One region of the Micromonospora sp. ATA51 genome, then DNA from elsewhere that is predicted to be linked to it. Evidence: riboswitches for the same ligand, from Rfam matches in the RefSeq annotation. Region 1 holds a riboswitch; the other holds the start of a gene.
The links. Region 1 has a riboswitch for thiamine pyrophosphate ahead of thiE (thiamine phosphate synthase). Riboswitches for the same ligand answer to the same signal wherever they lie in the genome.
Positions count from the first base shown of each region.

Region 2: another riboswitch for thiamine pyrophosphate. It lies ahead of JNW87_RS13255 (ECF transporter S component); the one in region 1 lies ahead of thiE (thiamine phosphate synthase).

Region 1 is NZ_JAEVHJ010000243.1:844-9,935, forward strand. It holds gene JNW87_RS27995 (class I SAM-dependent methyltransferase) at 1-76, shown strand, start outside; gene JNW87_RS28000 (ABC-F family ATP-binding cassette domain-containing protein) at 118-1,797, shown strand; gene JNW87_RS28005 (aldo/keto reductase) at 1,879-2,841, shown strand; TPP riboswitch at 3,137-3,245, shown strand; partial or broken gene thiE (thiamine phosphate synthase) at 3,240-3,864, shown strand; gene thiO (glycine oxidase ThiO) at 3,858-4,949, shown strand; gene thiS (sulfur carrier protein ThiS) at 4,940-5,140, shown strand; gene JNW87_RS28025 (thiazole synthase) at 5,137-5,916, shown strand; gene JNW87_RS28030 (thiamine phosphate synthase) at 5,988-6,605, shown strand; gene thiD (bifunctional hydroxymethylpyrimidine kinase/phosphomethylpyrimidine kinase) at 6,602-7,390, shown strand; gene thiC (phosphomethylpyrimidine synthase ThiC) at 7,408-9,000, shown strand; partial or broken gene JNW87_RS28045 (hypothetical protein) at 9,051-9,092, opposite strand, start outside.
Region 2 is NZ_JAEVHJ010000065.1:6,098-18,238, forward strand. It holds gene JNW87_RS13200 (metal ABC transporter permease) at 1-849, shown strand, start outside; gene JNW87_RS13205 (metalloregulator ArsR/SmtB family transcription factor) at 893-1,192, shown strand; gene JNW87_RS13210 (Fur family transcriptional regulator) at 1,189-1,581, shown strand; gene JNW87_RS13215 (hypothetical protein) at 1,630-2,235, shown strand; gene JNW87_RS13220 (hypothetical protein) at 2,245-2,412, shown strand; gene JNW87_RS13225 (acyl-CoA dehydrogenase family protein) at 2,479-4,428, opposite strand; gene JNW87_RS13230 (DUF6328 family protein) at 4,686-5,189, opposite strand; gene JNW87_RS13235 (sugar isomerase domain-containing protein) at 5,316-6,065, opposite strand; partial or broken gene JNW87_RS13245 (aminoglycoside N(3)-acetyltransferase) at 6,062-6,873, opposite strand; gene JNW87_RS13250 (alpha/beta fold hydrolase) at 6,870-7,691, opposite strand; TPP riboswitch at 7,789-7,894, shown strand; partial or broken gene JNW87_RS13255 (ECF transporter S component) at 7,968-8,548, shown strand; partial or broken gene JNW87_RS13260 (ABC transporter ATP-binding protein) at 8,655-10,071, shown strand; gene JNW87_RS13265 (energy-coupling factor transporter transmembrane protein EcfT) at 10,068-10,868, shown strand; gene JNW87_RS13270 (response regulator transcription factor) at 10,888-11,538, opposite strand; gene JNW87_RS13275 (sensor histidine kinase) at 11,535-12,141, opposite strand, start outside.

The sequences.
Region 1 (9,092 bases):
GCTCGTCGAGCAGGGCTGGCAGGTGGAACGGCACGCCAGCCAGAAGGGCTACCGGGTGCTGCGGGTCACCCGGTAATCGAGTGTCGCCCACCCCGGGCACTCCGGCAGGATGCCGGCGTGGGATACGTGGACGTGGCAGCGGTCGGGCACATCCTGCCCGACGGTCGGGAACTCTTCTCCGACGTGTCGTTCCGGGTCGGCGAGGGCGCCAAGGTGGCCCTGGTCGGGCCGAACGGCGCCGGCAAGACGACCCTGCTGCGGATGGTCGCCGGTGACCTGCCGGTGAAGACCGGCGCGGTCGCCCGCTCCGGCGGCCTCGGCGTGATGCGGCAGTTCGTCGGCATGATCGGGGACGACACCACGCTCGCCGACCTGGCGCTCACGCTCGCCCCGCCGGCACTGCGCGACGCCGGCCGCCGGCTCGTCGCCACCGAGGCGGCCATGTGCGACGCCGAGGTCCGCGGCAAGTACAGCACCGCCGCCGGCAAGGCCCAGCTCGCGTACGCGGACGCGCTCGCGGCCTGGGGCGAGGCCGGCGGGTACGACGCCGAGGTGCTCTTCGACACCGTCGCCACCATCGTGCTCGACCTGCCGTGGGACGCCGCCCGCGACCGTCCGGTGCGGACCCTCTCCGGCGGCCAGCAGAAGCGCTTCGCCCTGGAACTGCTGCTCCGCGGCACCGACGAGGTGCTGCTCCTCGACGAGCCGGACAACTTCCTCGATGTGCCCGGCAAGCGGTGGCTGGAGGCGCGGCTGCGCGAATCCGGTAAGTCGGTGCTGTACGTCTCGCACGACCGGGAGCTGCTGGCGCAGACCGCCGACCGGGTGGTCGCGGTCGAGGGCGGCAGCGCCTGGGTGCACCCGGGCGGCTTTGCGAGCTGGCACGAGGCGCGGGTGGCCCGGCACGCCCGCCTCGACGAGCTGCGCCGCCGCTGGGACGAGGAACACCAGAAACTGCGCGAGCTGATGCTGATGTACAAGCAGAAGGCGGCGTACAACGACGGGATGGCCTCGCGGTACCAGGCCGCGCAGACCCGGTTGCGCAAGTTCGAGGAGGCAGGGCCGCCGCCCGTGCCGCCGAAGGACCAGGACATCCGGATGCGCCTCACCGGCGGGCGGACCGGCAAGCGCGCGGTGGTCGCCGAGCAGCTCGAGCTCGACGGCCTGACCTACCCCTTCGACCTGGAGATCTGGTACGGCGACCGGGTCGCCGTGCTCGGCGCGAACGGGACGGGGAAGTCCCACTTCCTCCGGCTGCTCGCCCGGGGCGGCACCGACCCGGAACCGGCCAACACCCCGGTGGACGGGGCGGGCGCGCTCGCGCCCGTCGCCCACGACGGGCTGGTGCGGCTCGGCGCCCGGGTCCGGCCCGGGCACTTCTCGCAGACCCACGACCGGCCCGAGCTGATGGCGAAGACGCTGGTCGACATCCTCTGGCGGGGCGACGAGCACCGCGCCGGGATGGACCGGCACGCGGCCATGGCCGCGCTCAGCCGGTACGAGTTGGCCGGCCAGGGTGACCAGCGGTTCGGCACCCTCTCCGGTGGGCAGCAGGCGCGGTTCCTGGTGCTGCTGCTGGAGCTTTCCGGGGCGACCCTGCTGCTGCTCGACGAGCCGACGGACAACCTCGACCTGGCCTCCGCCGAGGCGCTGGAGGCGGGGCTGGCCGCGTTCGAGGGGACCGTGATCGCGGTGACCCACGACCGCTGGTTCACCCGCTCGTTCGACCGGTTCGTGCTGTTCCGGGGCGACGGCGAGGTGGTGGAGACGGTCGAGCCGGTCTGGGACGTGAAGTGATCGGCGCGGTGCGGGCCGTCCGGCCGAGGGCGGGCCGGCGGTTGGCGACTGCGCGGGTGGGCCCGGACGGGCGGGCATAGGGTGGATCTCGTGACTGAGATGAACTACCGCCGGCTGGGCGACTCCGGGCTCGTGGTGTCCGTGGTCGGCATCGGCTGCAACAACTTCGGCCGGAAGCTCGACCTCGACGACACCCGAGCGGTGGTCGACGCCGCCCTCGACGCCGGGATCAACTTCTTCGACACCGCGGACATCTACGGCGAGCCGCAGGGCAGCTCGGAGGAGCTGCTCGGCCAGGCGCTCAAGGGCCGCCGGGACGACGTGGTGGTCGCCACCAAGTTCGGCATGGACATGCACGGCCGCAACGGCCCGGACTTCGGCGCCCGCGGCGCCCGCCGCTACATCGCCCGCGCCGTCGAGGCGTCGCTGCGCCGGCTCGACACCGACCACATCGACCTGTACCAGATGCACGAGCCCGACCCGGGCACCCCGATCGACGAGACCCTCGCCGCCCTGGACGACCTGGTCCGGGCCGGCAAGGTGCGCTACCTCGGCAACTCCAACTTCGCCGGCTGGCAGATCGCCGACGCCGACTGGACCGCCTCGTCCCAGGGGCGGACCCGCTTCATCTCCGCGCAGAACCACTACTCGCTGCTGGAGCGGTCCGTCGAGGCCGAGGTGATCCCCGCGTGCGAGCGGTTCGGCCTGGGCATGCTGCCGTTCTTCCCGCTCGCTAACGGCCTGCTCACCGGCAAGTACAAGCGCAACGAGGCCCCGCCCGCCGGCAGCCGGCTCTCCGGCGGCGGCCGGTACGCCGAGCGCCTGGCCGCCGCCGACTGGGACACCATCGAGGCGCTCGAGGCGTACGCCGCGGAGCGCAGGGTCAACATGCTCCAGGTGGCCATCGGCGGGCTGGCCGCCCGGCCGGCGGTGACCTCGGTGATCGCCGGCGCCACCACGCCCGAGCAGGTGCGCGCCAACGCCGAGGCGGGCGCCTGGCAGCCGACCGACGAGGACCTCGACGCCCTGGACGCCATCCTCTGACCCGCCCGCACCCCCCCGCCGCGCGCCGTGCCCGCCGCCCAACCGTGGGCGGCCGGGCATTTCGCGCTGCCGACCACCACGCCATCGCCCAGGTGAGCAGCCCGTCGGCGACGGCCCGACTGCCGCGGGACGGCAGGAACGACAGCCGTCGGGGCACGCGCGGGGCCGAAGGCATCCGGACAGCATGGCGTGAGCGGACGGTCACCCGCTGCCCCTGCCGTCGACTCCGGACGGTCAGTGGGAAAAGCGGACCCCCGCCCTTGGCGGATCCGCCCGTCCGTCGTACGGTAGGCCGCAAGTAACCCACGGGAGCCCGGTGCACCGGGCTGAGAGGGGGGCTGAAGCCCCCGACCGTCGAACCTGATCCGGGTAATGCCGGCGCAGGGAGGAGTGTTGCCGTGCCGTCTCTGGGACGACTGCATCTGATCACCGACACCCGGCCGGGGCGGGACCCGCTCACCGTGCTGCGGGCCGCCCTGCCGGTTGCCCGCGCCGAGCTGGTCGTCCAGGTCCGCGTCGAGGACGACGCCACCGACCGCCAGGCGTACGAGCTGGCCCGCCGGGTGGTCGCGCTCTGCCGGCCGTACGGGGCGACGTGCCTGGTCAACGACCGGCTGCACGTGGCGCTCGCGGTCGACGCCGCGGGCGGCACGTCGGCGCGGACGACCTGCCGGTGCGGGCGGCCCGTCGGGTGCTCGGCTCCGCCGCGGTGCTCGGGGTGACCGCCCGGGAGCCGGGGAGCGCCGCCGAGGCGGTCGCCGCCGGGGCCAGCTACCTGGGCGTGGGCCCCTGCCACGCCACCACTACGAAGACCGGGCTGCCCGCGCCGATCGGCCCCGCCGGGGTGCGCGCGGTCGCCGCGGCGGTGGACGTTCCGGTGATCGCCATCGGCGGGGTGACGCCGCGAGCGTGCCGGCGCTGCGGGCCGCCGGGGCGTACGGGGTGGCGGTGGTCGGAGCGCTCTCCGGGGCCGCGGATCCGGCCCGGGCCACCGCCGAGTTGCTCGGGGCGCTGACGTGCTGACCCGACCGGACGTCGCCGTGGTGGGGGCGGGACCGGTCGGGCTGGCGATCGCCTGGCGCTGCGCGTCGCGGGGGCTGCGGGTGGTCGTGCACGATCCGGCCCCGGGTTCCGGGGCGTCGCACGTTGCGGCCGGGATGCTCGCGCCGGTCGCCGAGGCGTACTTCGGGGAGCGCGAGCTGACCGGGCTGCTCGCCGAGTCCGCCGCCCGCTGGCCGGGCTTCGCCGCCGAGCTGACCGACGCCGCCGGCACCGGATTCGGGTACCGCACGGAGGGCACGCTGGTGGTCGGGTTGACCGGCGACGACCTGGCCGAGGCGCGCCGGCTGTGGTCGTACCAGCAGGGGTTGGGGCTGCCGATCACGCCGCTGCGCCCGTCGGAGCTGCGGGAGCGCGAACCGGCGCTGGCGCCGCGGGTGCGCGGCGGCGCGGTCGCCACCGGCGACCACCAGGTCGACCCGCGGCGGCTGGTCGCCGCGTTGCGGGCGGCGGCCGAGCAGGCCGGGGCGACGCTGGTGCTGGGCCGGGTCGACCGGCTGTCCGACGTGGACGCGGGCGTCACCGTGGTGGCGGCCGGCTGCGGGGCGGCGGCGCTCACCGGGCTGCCGGTCCGGCCGGTGAAGGGGCAGGTGCTTCGGCTCCGCGCGCCCGGTCGCGGCACGCCGGGCTTCCGGCACGTGATCCGGGGGTACGCGGACGGCGAGTCGGTCTACCTGGTGCCCCGGGACACCGGCGAGGTGGTGGTCGGGGCGACCGTCGAGGAGCGTGCCGACACCGAGGTGACCGCCGGCGCGGTGCTGCGGCTGCTCCGCGCCGCCGTCGACCTGCTGCCCGAGCTGACCGAGTACGACCTGGTCGAGGCGTCCGCCGGGCTGCGGCCCGGTACGCCGGACAACGCGCCGGTCATCGGGCGGCTGCCCGGCCGGCCCGGCGTGCTCGCCGCCACCGGGCACCACCGGCACGGCATCGTGCTCACCCCGGTCACCGCCGACCTGGTCACCGAGCTGATCGTCACCGGCGAGGCGGACCCGCTGCTGGCGCCCTGCACACCCGACCGGTTCACCGCCGAGGAGGAGACGTGGAACTGATCATGAACGGCGCCGGGCGCGACCTGCCCGGCGGGTCGACCGTGGCGGACCTGGTCCGCGCGGTCACCGACCAGCAGCGCGGGCTCGCGGTGGCGGTCAACGGCGAGGTGGTGCCGCGCGGCGGCTGGCCGGCGACGGTGCTGCGGGACGGCGACCGGGTCGAGGTGCTCAGCGCCGCCCAGGGCGGGTGAGCGCGGTGACCTTCACGATCGGCGGCGCGACGTTCGGCTCGCGGCTCATCCTGGGCACCGGCGGCGCGGCCAACCTGCACGTGCTGGAGCAGGCGATCCGCGCCTCCGGCACCGAACTGGTCACCCTGGCGCTGCGCCGCGTCGACACCGCCCCCGGCGGCGCCGGCGGGCTGCTCGACCTGCTCGACCGGTGCGCGGTGAAGCTGCTGCCGAACACCGCCGGCTGCCACACCGCCACCGAGGCGGTGAAGGTGGCCCACCTGGCCCGGGAGGCGTTCGACACCGACTGGGTGAAGCTGGAGGTGATCGGTGACGAGCGCACGCTGCTGCCCGACGGGGTGGAACTGCTGCGCGCCGCCGAGGAGCTGGTCGCCGACGGGTTCACCGTGCTGCCGTACACCTCGGACGATCCGATCCTGGCCCGCCGGCTCGCCGACGTGGGCTGCGCGGCGGTGATGCCGGCCGGCGCGCCGATCGGCTCCGGGCTGGGCGTCACGAACCCGCACCACATCCGGCTGATCCGGCAGGGCGTGGCCGTGCCGGTGATCCTGGACGCCGGCATCGGCACCGCCTCCGACGCGGCGCTCGCCATGGAGTTGGGCTGCGACGCGGTGCTGCTGGCCAGCGCGGTCACCCGGGCCGCCGACCCGGTGGCGATGGCCACCGCCATGCGGTACGCCGTGGAGGCCGGCCGCCTCGCCCACGCCGCCGGCCGCATCCCGCGCCGCTTCCACGCCCTCCCGTCCACCCCCGACGAGGGAAGGCCGGACCTGTGACCGGCAGCTCGGGCGCGGTCACCGTGGAGCGCGGTACGCGGCGGCCGCCAGAGGCGCCGGCTGCTTCCGCGGTGTCGGGGGTGGTGGTGCTGACGGACCGGCGGGTGGCGCGGCGGCCGCTCGTGGCGGTGGTCGCGGCGGCGGTGGCCGGGGGAGTGCGCCGGGTGGTGCTGCGGGAGAAGGACCTTCCGCGCGCCGAACGGGCCGCCCTCGCCGTCGAACTCCGCGCGCTGCTCGCCGAGGCCGGCGGCACGCTGATCGTCGCCGGCCCCGACCCCCTCGGCGGCGACGCCGTCCACCTGCCCGCCGCGGGCCCCTACCCGCCGCCGAACTGTGGGCTCGTCGGCCGCTCCTGTCACGACCAGGCGGAACTGCGCCGACTCACCACAGAGGACTACGCCACCCTCTCACCCGTCTTCCCTACCAGAACGAAACCCGGCCACGGCCCACCCCTGCATCCCGAGGGACTCCGCGAGCTGATCGAGGTCAGCCCGGTGCCGGTCCTCGCGTTGGGGGGAGTCGAGACGCCGGACCAGGTGCGCGCCTGCATCGGCGCGGGAGCAGTGGGCGTGGCGGTGCTCGGCGCGATCATGCGCGCCGAAGACCCGACCGCGGCAGCCACCACGCTGACCTCGGCTTTCAAGGCGGTGCGGCAGCCCTCAGGCGCAACCACCGGAGACCAGAAGTGACCCCCACGACAGTGCTCACCATCGCCGGCTCCGACTCCGGCGGCGGCGCCGGGATCCAGGCCGACCTCAAGGTCTTCGCCGCCCTGGGCGCGTACGGCACCAGCGTCATCACCGCCGTCACCGCGCAGAACACCCGGGGAGTGGACGCCGTCCTGCCGCTGCCACCCCGCACGGTCATCGACCAGCTCGACAGCGTGCTCGGCGACTTCGACGTACGGGCGGTGAAGACCGGCATGCTCGGCACCCCGGCGGTCGCCGAGGTGGTGGCCGACGCGGCGCGGTCCGGGCGGCTGCCCCGCCTGGTCGTCGACCCGGTGCTGGTCGCCACCAGTGGGCACCGGCTCGGCGTGGTGGAGGCGGTCGAGCGGCTGCTGCCGTACGCGGAGGTGGCGACGCCGAACTGCGCGGAGGCCGCAGCCCTCACCGGACGCCCGGTGACCACGGTCGAGGAGATGGTCGCCGCCGCCGAGGCGCTCGCGGCCGGCGGCCCGGCGCACGTGGTGGTGACCGGCGGCGACGTGGACGCGGCCGGCGAGTCGGTCGACGTGCTGGTCGGCGGCGGGGTGACCACGCTGCTGCGGGCGCCGCGGGTGGCCACCCGGCACAATCACGGTACGGGCTGTTCGTTCTCGGCGGCGGTCGCCGTCCGGCTGGCGGCGGGCGACCCGGTGCCGGTCGCGGTCGCCGCCGCCAAGGAGTACGTCACCCGCGCGCTGACCGGCGGGCGGGGTTGGGAACTGGGCGCGGGACGCGGCCCGCTGGACCACTTCGGCTGGTCCCGTTGACCATCAGGGAGGCTGTCATGCAGGCACGTCGCAAGGTCTACGTCGAGGGGGCACGGCCGGACGTCCGGGTGCCGTTCGCCGAGGTGGAGCTGACCGGGGACAACCCGCCGCTGCGGCTGTACGACACGTCCGGGCCGGGCTCCGACCCGGAGGTGGGGTTGCCTCCGCTGCGCGGCCCGTGGATCGCCGAGCGCGGCGACGTGGCCCCGGTACGCGGTGCGGGAACGCCGCTGGCCGGCGCGGACGGGAAGCGGCCGACGCAGCTCGCCTACGCGCGGGCCGGGATCGTGACGCCGGAGATGGAGTTCGTGGCGATCCGGGAGGGCGTCGCGCCGGAGTTCGTCCGGGAGGAGATCGCCGCCGGCCGGGCGGTGCTGCCGTTGAACGTCAACCACCCGGAGTGCGAGCCGGCGATCATCGGCAAGGCGTTCCTGGTCAAGGTGAACGCGAACATCGGCACCTCGGCGGTCACCTCCTCGGTCGCGGAGGAGGTGGAGAAGCTGACCTGGGCGACCCGGTGGGGCGCCGACACCGTGATGGACCTGTCGACGGGCAAGCGGATCCACGAGACCCGCGAGGCGATCGTGCGCAACTCGCCGGTGCCGATCGGCACCGTGCCGATCTACCAGGCCCTGGAGAAGGTCGGCGGCGACCCGGTGAAGCTGAGCTGGGAGGTGTTCCGGGAGACCGTGATCGAGCAGGCCGAGCAGGGCGTCGACTACATGACGGTGCACGCCGGGGTGCTGCTGCCGTACGTGCCGCTCGCGGTGGACCGGGTCACCGGGATCGTGTCCCGGGGTGGCTCGATCATGGCGGCCTGGTGCCTGGCGCACCACGAGGAGAACTTCCTCTACACCCACTTCCGGGAGCTGTGCGCGCTGCTGGCGGAGTACGACGTGACCTTCTCGCTCGGCGACGGGCTGCGCCCGGGCTCGATCGCCGACGCCAACGACGAGGCGCAGTTCGCCGAGCTGCGCACCCTCGGCGAGCTGACCAGGGTCGCCTGGGAGTACGACGTGCAGGTGATGATCGAGGGTCCGGGGCACGTGCCGATGCACAAGATCAAGGAGAACGTGGACCTCCAGCAGGAGTGGTGCCACGAGGCCCCGTTCTACACCCTCGGCCCGCTGACCACCGACATCGCGCCCGCGTACGACCACATCACATCGGCGATCGGCGCCGCGATGATCGGCATGTTCGGCACCGCGATGCTCTGCTACGTCACCCCGAAGGAGCACCTGGGGCTGCCGGACCGGGACGACGTGAAGGCGGGCGTGATCGCGTACAAGATCGCGGCGCACGCGGCCGACCTGGCCAAGGGCCACCCGGGCGCACAGGCCTGGGACGACGCGCTGTCGAAGGCCCGGTTCGAGTTCCGCTGGTCCGACCAGTTCAACCTCTCGCTGGACCCGGAGACCGCCCGGTCGTACCACGACGCGACGCTCCCCGCGGAACCGGCGAAGACCGCGCACTTCTGCTCGATGTGCGGGCCGAAGTTCTGCTCCATGAAGATCACCCAGGAGCTGAAGGACTACGCCGCCCGGGGCATGCGGGACAAGTCGGCGGAGTTCCTGTCCTCCGGCGGTCGGGTCTACCTGCCGCTCGCCTGAGGTCACGCCGGCCGGGCCGTCCGGTGCGGTCGGCCCGACCGGCGTGCCGGTCAGTCCCGGTGGTGCCGGCCGGTACGCAGCGAACCGGGGTC
Region 2 (12,141 bases), on a different contig from region 1:
GACTTCATGCTGCGCGCCCTGGTCGGCGCGCTGGTCATCGGGCTGGCCGCGCCGGCGCTCGGCATCTACCTGGTGCAGCGGCGGCTGGCGCTGATCGGCGACGGGATCGGGCACGTGGCGCTCACCGGCGTCGGGGCCGGGCTGCTGCTGAACCGTTCCCCGGTGCTGGTGGCGGTGCTCGCGGCGACCCTCGGCGCGATCGGCATCGAGCTGGTCCGCTCGCGCGGCCGTACCTCCGGCGACCTGGCCCTGGCGCTGCTCTTCTACGGCGGCATCGCCGGCGGCGTGATGCTGGTCGGGCTCTCCGATGCCAGCAGCGCGGCGCTCAACTCGTACCTGTTCGGGTCGCTGACCACCACGTCGCCGGCCGACCTGACCACGATCCTGGTGCTCGGCGCGGCGATTCTGGTGCTCATGCTGGCGCTGCGCCCGGCGCTCTTCGCGGTCTGCCACGACGAGGAGTACGCCCGGGTGTCGGGGCTGCCGGTCCGCGCGCTCAACCTGCTGCTGGCGGTGACCACCGCGGTGACCGTGACGATCGCCATGCGGGCGGTCGGCGTGCTGCTGATCAGCGCGCTGATGGTGGTGCCGGTGGCCACCGCCCAGCAGGTCACCCGGGGCTTCCGCAGCACCATGACGGCCGCCATGGCGCTGGGGCTCTTCGCCGCCGGGGCGGGCATCTGGGTGGCGGCCACCGCCGATACCGCGCCGGGCGCCTCGGTGGTGCTGCTGGCCATCGCCTCGTTCCTGGTGGTCGCGCTCGCCGCGGCCGGCTGGCGGGCGCTGCGCCGGCGGACCAGCCCGGCGGCCGCGCCGGCCCCCGAGCCGCACGAGGTCGTGCTCCGGTGAGCCACCCCTGAACGATCCTGCTGGCATTGGTTACCGTTACGGGATGACGGGCACGAACGGGTACGACGCCTTCGAGGGCGCGGGTGACCTGCTGCGTGCACTGTCCGCGCCGATCCGGCTGGCGATCGTGACCGAGCTGGCGCAGGGTGAACGGTGCGTGCACGAGCTGGTGGAGAAGCTGGGCGCACCCCAGCCGCTGGTCTCCCAGCACCTGCGGGTGCTCCGCGGCGCCGGCGTAGTCCGCGGCTCCCGGCGCGGCCGGGAGATCGCGTACGCCCTCGTGGACGAGCACGTCGCACACATCGTGGCGGACGCGGTCAGCCACGCCGGGGAGGGACCGTGACCGAGGGGACGTTGCGGAACACGCGGCAGCGGACGGCCGTGAGCACTCTGCTGGCCGAGGTGGAGGGCTTCCACAGCGCGCAGGACCTGTACGCGATGCTGCGCCAGCGGGGCGAGCGGGTCGGCCTGACCACCGTCTACCGGACATTGCAGGGGCTGGCCGACGCCGGCGAGATCGACGTGATGCGCCCGCCCGGCGGCGAGCACCTCTACCGGCGGTGCAGCGAGGGTCACCACCACCACCTGGTCTGCCGGGACTGCGGGCGGACGGTGGAGGTGGCCGGGCCGACGGTGGAGAGCTGGGCGGAGCGGGTCGCCGCGCAGCACGGGTACGCCGAGGTCAGCCACACCCTGGAGATCTTCGGCACCTGCCCGGCCTGCGCCGGCTGAGAATTCTCCCCCGTGCCCCGGCGGCCGGCGCGTGGCACGCTGTCCGGCGTGAAGATCTACGCCGACCGTTTTCCCACCGCTCTCCGTCAGCTCCTCACCGACCTCCTCGTCGTCGCCTGGGTCTACGCGGCGATCCGCTTCGCGCTCTGGCTGCACGACCTGGTGCAGAAGCTGGCCGTACCCGGACAGAAGCTGGAAGGGGCCGGCGGCGGCCTCGCCGACAACCTGGCCGACGCCGGCGGCAAGGTCGGCCGGGTGCCGCTGGTCGGCGACGAGCTGACCGGCCCCTTCAACAAGGCCGCGGAGGCCGCCCGGGCGGTCGCGGAGGCGGGCCGCGACCAGCAGGAACTGGTCGGCCAGCTGGCTCTCGCGCTCAGCATCGCGGTGCTGGTCTTCCCGCTCGGACTGGTGCTCTTCGGCTGGCTGCCGCTGCGGGTGCGCTGGATGCGCCGGGCCGGCGCGGCGAAGGCGCTCGCCACCGCCCCCGCCGGCCGGGACCTGCTGGCGCTGCGGGCCCTCGCCGGCCAGCCGCTGGGCCGCCTGACCCGGATCGCGCCCGACGTGGCCGAGGCGTGGCGCCGCGGCGACGACGCCACCGTCGACGCGCTCGCCGCGCTGGAGCTGCGCAGGCTGGGACTTCGGGCGGGCCGCTAGGGTGTGGCGGTGCTGTACTTCCTGATCGTCGTCGCCGTGCTGCTGCTGGCGTACGCGGGCGTCCTGGTGAGCTTCGTCCGCAAGGGCCGCAAGATCCCGCCGCAGGCGTACCTGGTGCTGGCCGTGCTCAACGGACTCATCCTGGCCGCCATCATCGCCTGGGCCATCGCCCGCTGACCGGCCGGCGGGATGCGGCATGCCGCGGTCTCCGGGCGACCGGGAACCGCGACATGCCGCACGCCGTCACGAACGGGGTGGGATGCGGCGGCGGACGTCCTTCGCCGTGGACGGGCCGGGGGTCCAGCGGGCCACCCAGGGGGCGTCCGCGGGCGGGGTGGCGACGCCCTCCTCGAGGGCGGCGTACCGGCCGGCGAGGATCCGCTTCGCCGCCGCCACGTCCAGCGAGTCGGTGTTCGACCAGAGCCCGGTGAACAGCTCCTCGATCCGCAGCCGAGCCTGCCGGCAGAACAGGTCGGCCAGCTCGACGTTCTCCGGGCGGCTGTCCTTCTCCGCGTACGCCCGGACGCAGACCGCGGACATCGCGAACAGCTCCGCGCCGATGTCCACCACCCGGCCGAGGAACGCCTGCTTGCGCTCCATCTTCCCCTGCCACCGGGACATCGCGTAGAACGTCGACCGGGCCAGCTTGCGTGAGGTCCGCTCGACGTGCCGCAGGTGACCGGCGAGCGGGCCGAACTCGGCGTACGCGCCGGGGGCCTGGCCCTTGCCGACGGCGAGGGTGGGCAGCCACTTGGCGTAGAACACGCCGGCCCGCGCGCCGGCCTTCGCCTTGCGACCGAGGCCGGCGTCCGGGTCGATGATGTCGCCGGCCACCGAGAGGTGCGCGTCCACCGCCTCCCGGGCGATCAGCAGATGCATGATCTCGGTGGAGCCCTCGAAGATCCGGTTGATCCGCAGGTCACGCAGGATCTGCTCGACTGCGGCGGGGCGTTCGCCCCGGGCGGCGAGGGAGTCGGCGGTCTCGTAGCCGCGCCCGCCCCGGATCTGGATCAGCTCGTCGGCGATCTTCCAGGCCATCTCGCTGGCGTAGAGCTTGACCAGCGCCGCCTCGATCCGGATGTCGTTACGGTCGTCGTCGGCGAGCAGGCAGCAGAGGTCGAGCATGCTCTCCATGCCGTACGTGGTGGCGGCGATGAAGGCCAGCTTCTTGGCGACGGCCTCGTGCTCGCCGAGCGGCCGGCCCCACTGGATCCGGTCGGCGGCCCACTCCCGGGCCACGTTGAGCGACCACTTGCCCGCCCCGACGCACATCGCCGGCAGCGAGAGGCGGCCGGTGTTCAGCGTGGTCAGGGCGATCTTCAGCCCCTTGCCCTCGCCGCCGATCACGTTCTCCTTAGGCACGAAGACGTCGTGGAACCGGGTGAGGCTGTTCTCCAGGCCGCGCAGGCCGACGAAGGCGTTGCGGCGTTCCACCGTGATGCCCTCGCTGTCGCCCTCGACCACGAAGGCGGTGATCCCGCCGCGCCGGCCCTCGGCCGCCGGCACCCGGGCCATCACCACCAGCAGGGTGGCGACCGTGCCGTTGGTGGCCCACAGCTTCACCCCGTTGAGCCGGTAGCCCGTGCCGTCGGCGGTGGGCTCGGCGGTGGTGGCCAGCCGGGCCGGGTCGGAACCGACGTCCGGCTCGGTGAGCAGGAACGCGGAGACCTCACCGGCGGCGAGCCGTGGCAGGAACCGCTGCTTCTGCTCCGGGGTGCCGAACATCTTCAGCGGCTGCGGCACGCCGATCGACTGGTGCGCCGAGAGCAGCGCCCCGATGGCCGGGCTGATCGAACCGGCCCGCATCAGCGCCCGGCAGTAGTGCAGGTTGCTCAGCCCGAGCCCGCCGTACTTCTGGTCGATCTTCATGCCGAAGGCGCCGAGCCGGGCCAGGCCGTGGAAGACCTCGTCCGGGATGGACGCCTCCCGCTCGATGGCCCCGCCGTCCACCTCGGAGTCCAGGTACGCCCCGAACGCACCGAGGAACTCCTCGGCCCCCGCGACGTCGTCCGGGTCGGACCGCGGCCAGGGGTTGATCAGGTCGAGCCGGAACCGGCCGAGGAAGAGTTCCTTGCCGAAGCTGGGCCGGTCCCAGGCCGACTCCCGGGCCGCCTCGGCGACCTGACGGGCCTCCTTCTCGGAGACCTGCCCCGCCTCGGCGGGCAGCGGTGCGGCGCCGCCGGCCTCGTCGATCGCGGCGGCGGTCGTGGCCGCCTCGCCCCCGGGCGCCGGGGGACCGTGGTCGGGATCGTTGATCGGCGCCACCCGTCCGGTGGGGCCGCCCGCGCCCTGCGTTCCGTCCGGTCGGCTGTTCTGTGTCGTGGTCACGGCTGCCCCCTCGAACCTCGGTCCGGCTGCGTCAACGTGCGCGACAAAAACGACGCTACCCCCGGGTGTTACCCAGGGGTAGCGTTCTTGGCACGTCCGATTTGGCGAGATGACAGCGGGGCTCAGTCGCCGGCGAGCACCTGCGGGTCGTCGTCATCGTCGTCGATGTCGTCCTCGCCCCAGTTGCGCCGGGCGAACGGCAGGATCACCCAGAAGGCCAGGAACCAGATCCCGGTGACCGCGCTGAGCAGCAAGGCGACCGGCCGGCTGAGCACGAAGTCGGTGATCAGCAGGACGGCGCTGACCATCGAGATCAGCATGAAGCCGAGGCCCCCGCCGGCCATCCGGTGGGCGAACCGGACCAGCTCCGGCTTGCGCCCCTGCCGGAACAGCGCCCGGTGGAAGGCGACCGGCGAGATGATCATCGCGGTGGCCGCCGCGGCGCCCAGCAACGCGACGATGTAGACGTTCTTCTGGAAGTCGGTGACGCGGGTGAAACCGTTGCTGAACGGCAGGGTCAGCAGGAAGGCGAAAAGGATCTGCACCCCGGTCTGCGCCACCCGCAGCTCCTGCAGCAGGTCGGCGAAGTTGCGCTGCCAGCGCTGCTTCTCGGTTTCCTTGGACACCGACCACCTCCACGAAGACGGTACTGCCGGCGGGGAGCACCCCGTCGGCAGCTGAGCCTTTGCCCCGCCGGGCGTTTCGCGAAACCGCCTCGCGGACGCCCGCCGCCCGGGCCGGGGGCGAACCGGTCACGCCCCCCGGCGGATCCGGCCGGCGTACCGGGCCTCCAGCTCGGCGTTGTGCTCGTCGCCACCGGTGATGTTGGCCGACAGGTAGACCGGGGGCCGCTCCCCCGCCGCCAGCAACCGGGCCACCACCTCCGCCACGATCTGCTGGGCCAGCAGCGCGGCCGTCATCGAGGAGACCGCGCCGACCGCGCCGCCGCCGGGCAGCGGCAGGGTGGCGTCGCCGTACGGGGCGCCGTTGTCGAGCACCACGTCGGCGAAGTCGGCGAGCTTACGGCCCGACGGGTGGCGGGACGTCATCCGCCCCGAGTGCTCGGCCGAGGTGATCGCCACCAGGTCGTGTCCCCGCTCCTTGACCAGGGCCGCGAACTCGACCATGGCCCCGTTGACGCCCGAGTTGGAGGCGAGCACGAACACGTCCTGCGGGCGTACCGGGGCCAGCTCGTAGAGCCGGTGCGCCACGGCCGGGTCGCGTTCCAGCTTCGGACCGAGGACGTCGGCCGGCTCACCGCCGTAGAGCACCAGGTCGCGCAACGCGATCCGGTTGGTCGGCACCAGCCCGCCGGCCCGGCCGGCGATCTCCATGGCGAGCGCCTCGGAGTGGCCGGTGCCGAACGCGTGCACCACCCCGTCGGCGCGCAACGCCTCGGCGATCAGGTCGGCGGCCCGACCCACCACCTCGCGCTGGCCGGCGGCCACCCGACCGATCGTGTCGGTCACCACCGCCAGGTACGCCTCCGCGCTCACCGTCATGCTTCCTCCGTCCGTCGGTTCCGGGCCAGCCACTCCCCCGCGAAGTCGACCGCCGCCCGCTGCCTCATCAACCGGCCCGTCCCGTCCCCGACCGCGCCCACCCGTACCGCGCCGGTGGCCTCGAAGTCGTCGCCGAGCCGGGCGAAGTCGCTCTCGTCCAGGTCCACGTCCGCCCACCACACCCACTCCCGGCCACCGTCGCCGGTCCGCACCGCCGCGCCGCAGCGCTGCCGGGGCGCGCCGGCCGCCGGTACTCGGCGAGGTGCAGCGAGGTGTTCGAGCCGTGGTCGACGCCCAGCAGCAGCACGTCGGCGTCGAGGTCGTGCAGCCGGGCCAGCGGGGAGCCCTCGCCCAGCATGTCGGCCACTGCGTGGCCGGCGACGATCCGCCCGGCGGCCGGGCCGAGCGCGGCGAAGGAGACCTGCGGGTGATCGCTGCGCAGCGCGCCCGGCCAGGTACGCACCTGCTCCGCGAGCGTGCCCATGAACCGGCTCGGCGTCAGCGCCGGGTCGAAGCCGGGCAGCTCCGCCCGGATCACCGGCCACCAGTCCGCCGGCACGGGCGGATTGTTCCAGCCCGCCGGGTCGCTGTTCTCCGGGGTGTGGGTGGGCACCACGAGGGTCCCGTCCGGCCCCAGCACGTCGCGCAGGGCCAGCACCACCGTCTCCGGCCCGCCGCAGACGAAGCCGAGCGGGCGCAGCGCCGCGTGCACCAGGAGCGCACCGCCGGGGCGTACGCCGAGGTCGCGGAACTGGGCGGCGAGCGACGCGCGGGTGTGCGGCCGGGCCGGCGCGGGCGTCGCGATCACGCGGCGGTCCGGGCGATGATCGCCTCGGCCAGCGGCCCGGGCGCCTCGTCGGGGATCCAGTGCGTGACGCCGGAGAGTTCCACGAAGCGGTAGTCGCCGGTCACGTGGGACGCGCAGGCCTCGGCGGCGGTCCGGCCGATCGCGATGTCCTTGTCGCTCCAGACGAAGGTGGTCGGCACGGTGGTCGGGCCGACGGCCTTCATGTCCGCCCCCGACATCGCCCGGTACCAGTTCAGCGCGGCGGTCAGCGCGCCCGGCGCACGCATCGGGTCGGCGTAGCGGGCGACCCGCGCCGCGTCACCCACCCCGCCGAGCAGCTTGCGCAGCGCGGTGGCGTTGAGGGCCAGCAGCACCTTCTCGGCCTTGCCCGGCTTGCGGAACAGCGCGATGTAGGCGGAGCGGGCCTTCTGCTGGGCGGTGGCGAGCGCGTGGGCCATCGCCGCCGGGTGCGGCACCGAGACCGCGGTGAGGGTGCGGACCCGCCGCGGGTGCGCGGCCGCGAGACCCCACGCCACGATCGCGCCCCAGTCGTGCCCCACCACATGCGCGGACTCCACCCCGAGCGCGTCGAGCACGCCGGCCGCGTCGGCCACCAGTTCCGGGATCCGGTACGCCTCGACTTCCGCCGGCCGCGCACCCGGCGCGTAGCCCCGCTGGTCCAGCGCGTACGTGCGCAGCCCCGCCGCGTGCAGCGCGGGAACCACGTCGTCCCACTCGCCGCCGTGCTGCGGGAAGCCGTGCAGCAGCAGGACGGGTACGCCGTCCTCGGGACCGCCGGTGCCTACCTCGAACGTCAGACCTCGCGCGTCGACCCGCATGATCGTCACCCTACCCAGCGGGCCGGGTCGGGGCCGGAACGCGACCACCTGCTGGGCCGGCACCCCTGGTCGGTGCTAGCGTCTGCCGAGACAACTTCACATCCGACAGGGGAGCGCACAGCGCTGAGAGTGCGGGCATCGCCCGCAGACCCTCGAACCTGATCTGGGTAATGCCAGCGCAGGGAGTTCGGTCGACCTCCAGCCGCGCCGCCGTCCGGTGACACCGGGCGCGGCGTGCGTCTTCTCCTGGTTCGTTTCACTGGACTGGGAGCAACCATGGACAACACCGCCAACCGGTGGCGCACCATCGACATCGTCATCGCCTCGGTGCTCGGGGTGGCCTTCGGCGTCATCTTCTGGGCCTGGGGCCTGCTGTGGAACGGGCCGGCGGACGCCATCCCGCTGCCCGGCCGGGCCGTGCTGTACGGCGTCTGGCTGGTGCCCGCCGTGCTGGGCGCGCTGATCATCCGCAAGCCGGGCGCCGCGTTCTTCACGCTCACCTTCGCCGCGCTGGTCTCCGTCGCGCTCGGCAGCAGCTGGGGCTGGACGCTGGTCGTGCAGGGCCCGCTCGAGGCGGCGGCGGCGGAACTCGCCTTCGCGGTCTTCGGGTACCGCACCTACCGACTGCCGGTGGCGCTGCTGGCGGCCACCCTCGCCGGGCTCGCCGCCTCGCTCTACGACGTGTTCATCTGGTACCCGGGCACCGCGTGGGGCAGCTTCCGCCTCCCGTACATCCTGATCACGGCGGTCAGCTCCTGGTCGTGGCCGGCCTGGGCAGCGTCGCCCTGACCCGCGCCCTGGCGGGGACGGGCGTCCTCGACCGCTTCCCCGCCGGCCGCGAACGCCCCGCCGTCTGACCGCCACCCCCGCACCCGGAGCCGCGTTGATCATGAGGTTGTCGTCATCCGGCGTGGCGTGTCGGGACGACAACTTCATGATCGCCGGACGAGAGGGGGTGGAGCGGTGAGCGCCGTGCAGCTGCGGGGGTTCGGGTGGCGGCACGCGGGCCGGAAGGCGTGGGCGGTGCGCGGGGTTGACCTGCGCGTCGAGGCCGGCGAGCGGGTACTGCTGCTCGGGCCCTCGGGAGCCGGGAAGAGCACCCTGCTCAGCGCGCTGGCCGGGCTGCTGCCCGAGGACTCCGGTGAGCAGGAGGGCACCGTCGAGATCGACGGGCTCGACCCGCGCAAGGCCCGGGAACGGGTCGGCATCGTCTTCCAGGACCCGGAGACCCAGCTGGTGATGGCCCGCTGCGGCGACGACGTCGCGTTCGGGCTGGAGAACCGGGGCGTACCGGCCGACGAGATCTGGCCCCGGGTGGACGAGGCGCTGCACCGGGTCGGCTTCCCGTACCACCGGGACCGGCCCACCGCCGCCCTCTCCGGCGGCGAGCAGCAGCGGCTCGCGCTGGCCGGGGCGCTGGCCCTGCGGCCGACGCTGCTGCTGCTCGACGAGCCGACCGCCAACCTCGACCCGGCCGGCGCGGCGCTGGTCCGGCGGGCCGTCGCGGACGCCGTCGACGCGGACACCACGCTGATCCTTGTCGAGCACCGGGTCGCCGAGGCGCTGCCGCTGGTCGACCGGGTGGTCGTCCTCGAACCCGGTGGCGGGGTCCGGGCCGACGGACCGCCCGCCGCGGTCTTCGCCGCGCACGGCGACGCGCTCGCCGCCGAGGGCGTCTGGGTGCCGGGTCGGATCGTCGCGCCCCGGCACGCGACCGCGCCGGCCGGCGAGCCGCTGATCACCGCCGACCGGCTCGGCCTGCCGCCCCGGCTGGCCCCCACCGACCTGTCCGTACGCGCCGGCGAGGCGCTCGCCGTCCTCGGCCCCAACGGCGCCGGGAAGTCCACCCTGGCCCTGCTCCTCGGCGGACTGCTCCGCCCCGGCACCGGCACGGCCAGCGCCACCGCCGTGCTGGCCGGCCGGGACGCCGGCACTTCCCCGCACCGCTGGCGGGCGCCGCCCTGGCCGCGCGGATCGGCTCGGTCTTCCAGGACCCGGAGCACCAGTTCGTCACCGGCACCGTCTTCGACGAGCTGGCGCTCGGCCCGCGCCGGACCGGCCGGTCCGAGGCGGCGTGCGGGCCACGGTCGAGACGCTGCTGGAACGGCTCCGGCTGGCGAAGCTGGCCGGCGCCAACCCGTACACCCTCTCCGGCGGCGAGGCGCGGCGGCTGAGCGTGGCGACCGCCCTGGCCACCGCGCCCCGCCTGCTGATCTGCGACGAACCCACCTTCGGTCAGGACCGGCGGACCTGGCGGGAGCTGGTCGACCTCTTCGCCGAGCTGCGCGACGCCGGGCACGGCGTCGTCACCGTCACCCACGACCCGGACTTCGTCGCCGCGCTGGCGGACCGGACCGTCATCCTGGAGCGCCGGGCATGATCGTCATCGAGCCGGTCGCCGCGCCCGGTGCGCCGCTGGCCCGGCGCAATCCGGTCGCGAAGCTGGCCGCCGCGCTGGTCTTCTCGGTCGCCCTGATCGCCACCCTGGACCCGGTGGCCCCGGCGATCGCCATCGCGATCGAGCTGGGCGTGCTGCCGCTGTTCGGCGTGCGTTACCGGGTGCTGGCCCGGCGGGCCTGGCCGCTGCTGGCCGGCGCCGCCGGCATCGTGGTCACGCTGGTGCTGTTCGCCGCGGACCGGTCCGGCCGGGTGCTGGTCGAGGCCGGGCCGGTGACGGTGACGTCGGGGGTGCTGCTGACCGCGCTGGGGCTGGTGCTGCGGATGCTCGCGGTGGCGCTGCCCGGCGTGATCGTCTTCGCCACCACCGACCCGACCGACCTGGCCGACGCGCTGATCCAGAACGCGAAGGCGCCGGCCCGCTTCGCCATCGGCGCGCTGGCCGCGTTCCGGTTGGTGCCCCTGCTCGGCCAGGAATGGCAGATGATCAGCATGGCCCGGCGGGCCCGAGGCGTGGACGCCGGCCGCAACCCCCTGGCCCGGCTGCGGCTCTTCGTCTCGACCGCGTTCGCCCTGCTGGTCGGGGCGATCCGCCGGGGCACCCGGCTCGCGGTGGCGATGGACGCCCGCGGCTTCGACGCCGGCACCCCGCGCACCGTCGCCCGCCGACAGCGCTTCACCACGGCGGACGGGCTGCTGATCGCCGGGGCGGCGGCGCTGGCCGGCGGCGCGCTCGCGGCCAGCATCCTGCTCGGCACCTTCCGCCCGCTGCTCGGCTGAGAAGCCGGCGAGTGCTCCGTCACCGCCGGAGCTGCGCCACCCCGGCCTGGTACGCCAGCACGACCGCCTGCACCCGGTCCCGCACCCCCAGCTTGGCGAAGATGCGGTTGACGTGCGTCTTCACGGTCGCCTCGCCGACGAAGAGCTGGCCGGCGATCTCGCGGTTGGACAAACCGAGGGCCATCATCCGCAGCACCTCGGTCTCCCGGAGGGTCAGGTCCGCCAGGCCGGGGCTGCCGCCGACCGGCGCCGTCGCGGTGTAGTGGTCGATCAGCCGACGGGTGATCGACGGGGACAGCAGGGCGTCGCCGCGGGCGGCCGTCCGCAGGGCCTCGGCCAGATCCTTCGGCGGCGTGGTCTTGAGCATGAATCCGGACGCGCCGGCGCGCAGCGCCCGGTAGACGTACTCGTCGAGGTCGAAGGTGGTCAGCATGATGATCCGGACGTCCGCCCGCGCGGCCAGGATGCGCTCGGTCGCGGCGATCCCGTCGAGCCGCGGCATGTGGATGTCCATCAGCACGACGGCGGGCTGGAACCGGGCCGCGAGCAGCACGGCATCCTCGCCGTCGGCGGCGTCGGCGACCACCTCGATGTCGGGCTGCGCACCGAGGATCATCCGCAGCCCGCCGCGGACCAGCGCCTCGTCGTCGGCGATGAGGACCCGGATCACGTCGTGGTCCCCGTCGTGGAGAGCGCGGAAGCCGACGCCTCGGGATCGAAGGGCAGTTCGACCCGCACCTCGAAGCCGCCGTCCACCCGCGGGCCGGCGGTGACCGTGCCGCCGAACAACTCCGCCCGTTCCCGGATCCCGGTCAGGCCGTGACCGGTGCCGTTGCTGCGGCGGGCGGGGCCCGGTCCGTCGTCGACGACGTGCAACCGCAGGGCGTTACCGCCCACCTCGACGGAGACATCGACGGTCGACCCCGGTGCGTGCCGGGCGGCGTTCGTCAGCGCCTCCTGCAGGATGCGGTAACCGCTGACGTCGGCGGCCACCGGGACCGTCGTGAGGTCGCCCGTGACGCGCACCTCGACCCGGCCGCCGGCGATGCGTACCGCGGCGGTCAACGGGTCGATCCGCCGCAACGACGGGAGCCCTTCCGGGGCGGCCTCCGCGCCGCGGAGGATGACGAGCAGCCGACGCAACTCGGTGACCACCTCGCGCCCGACGTCCTGCACCGCCTCGAGCGATTCGCGGGCCTGGTCGGCGTCCGAGTCGAGCACGGCCTGCGCCGCGCCGGCCTGGAGCACCATCACCGAGACGCCGTGGGAGACG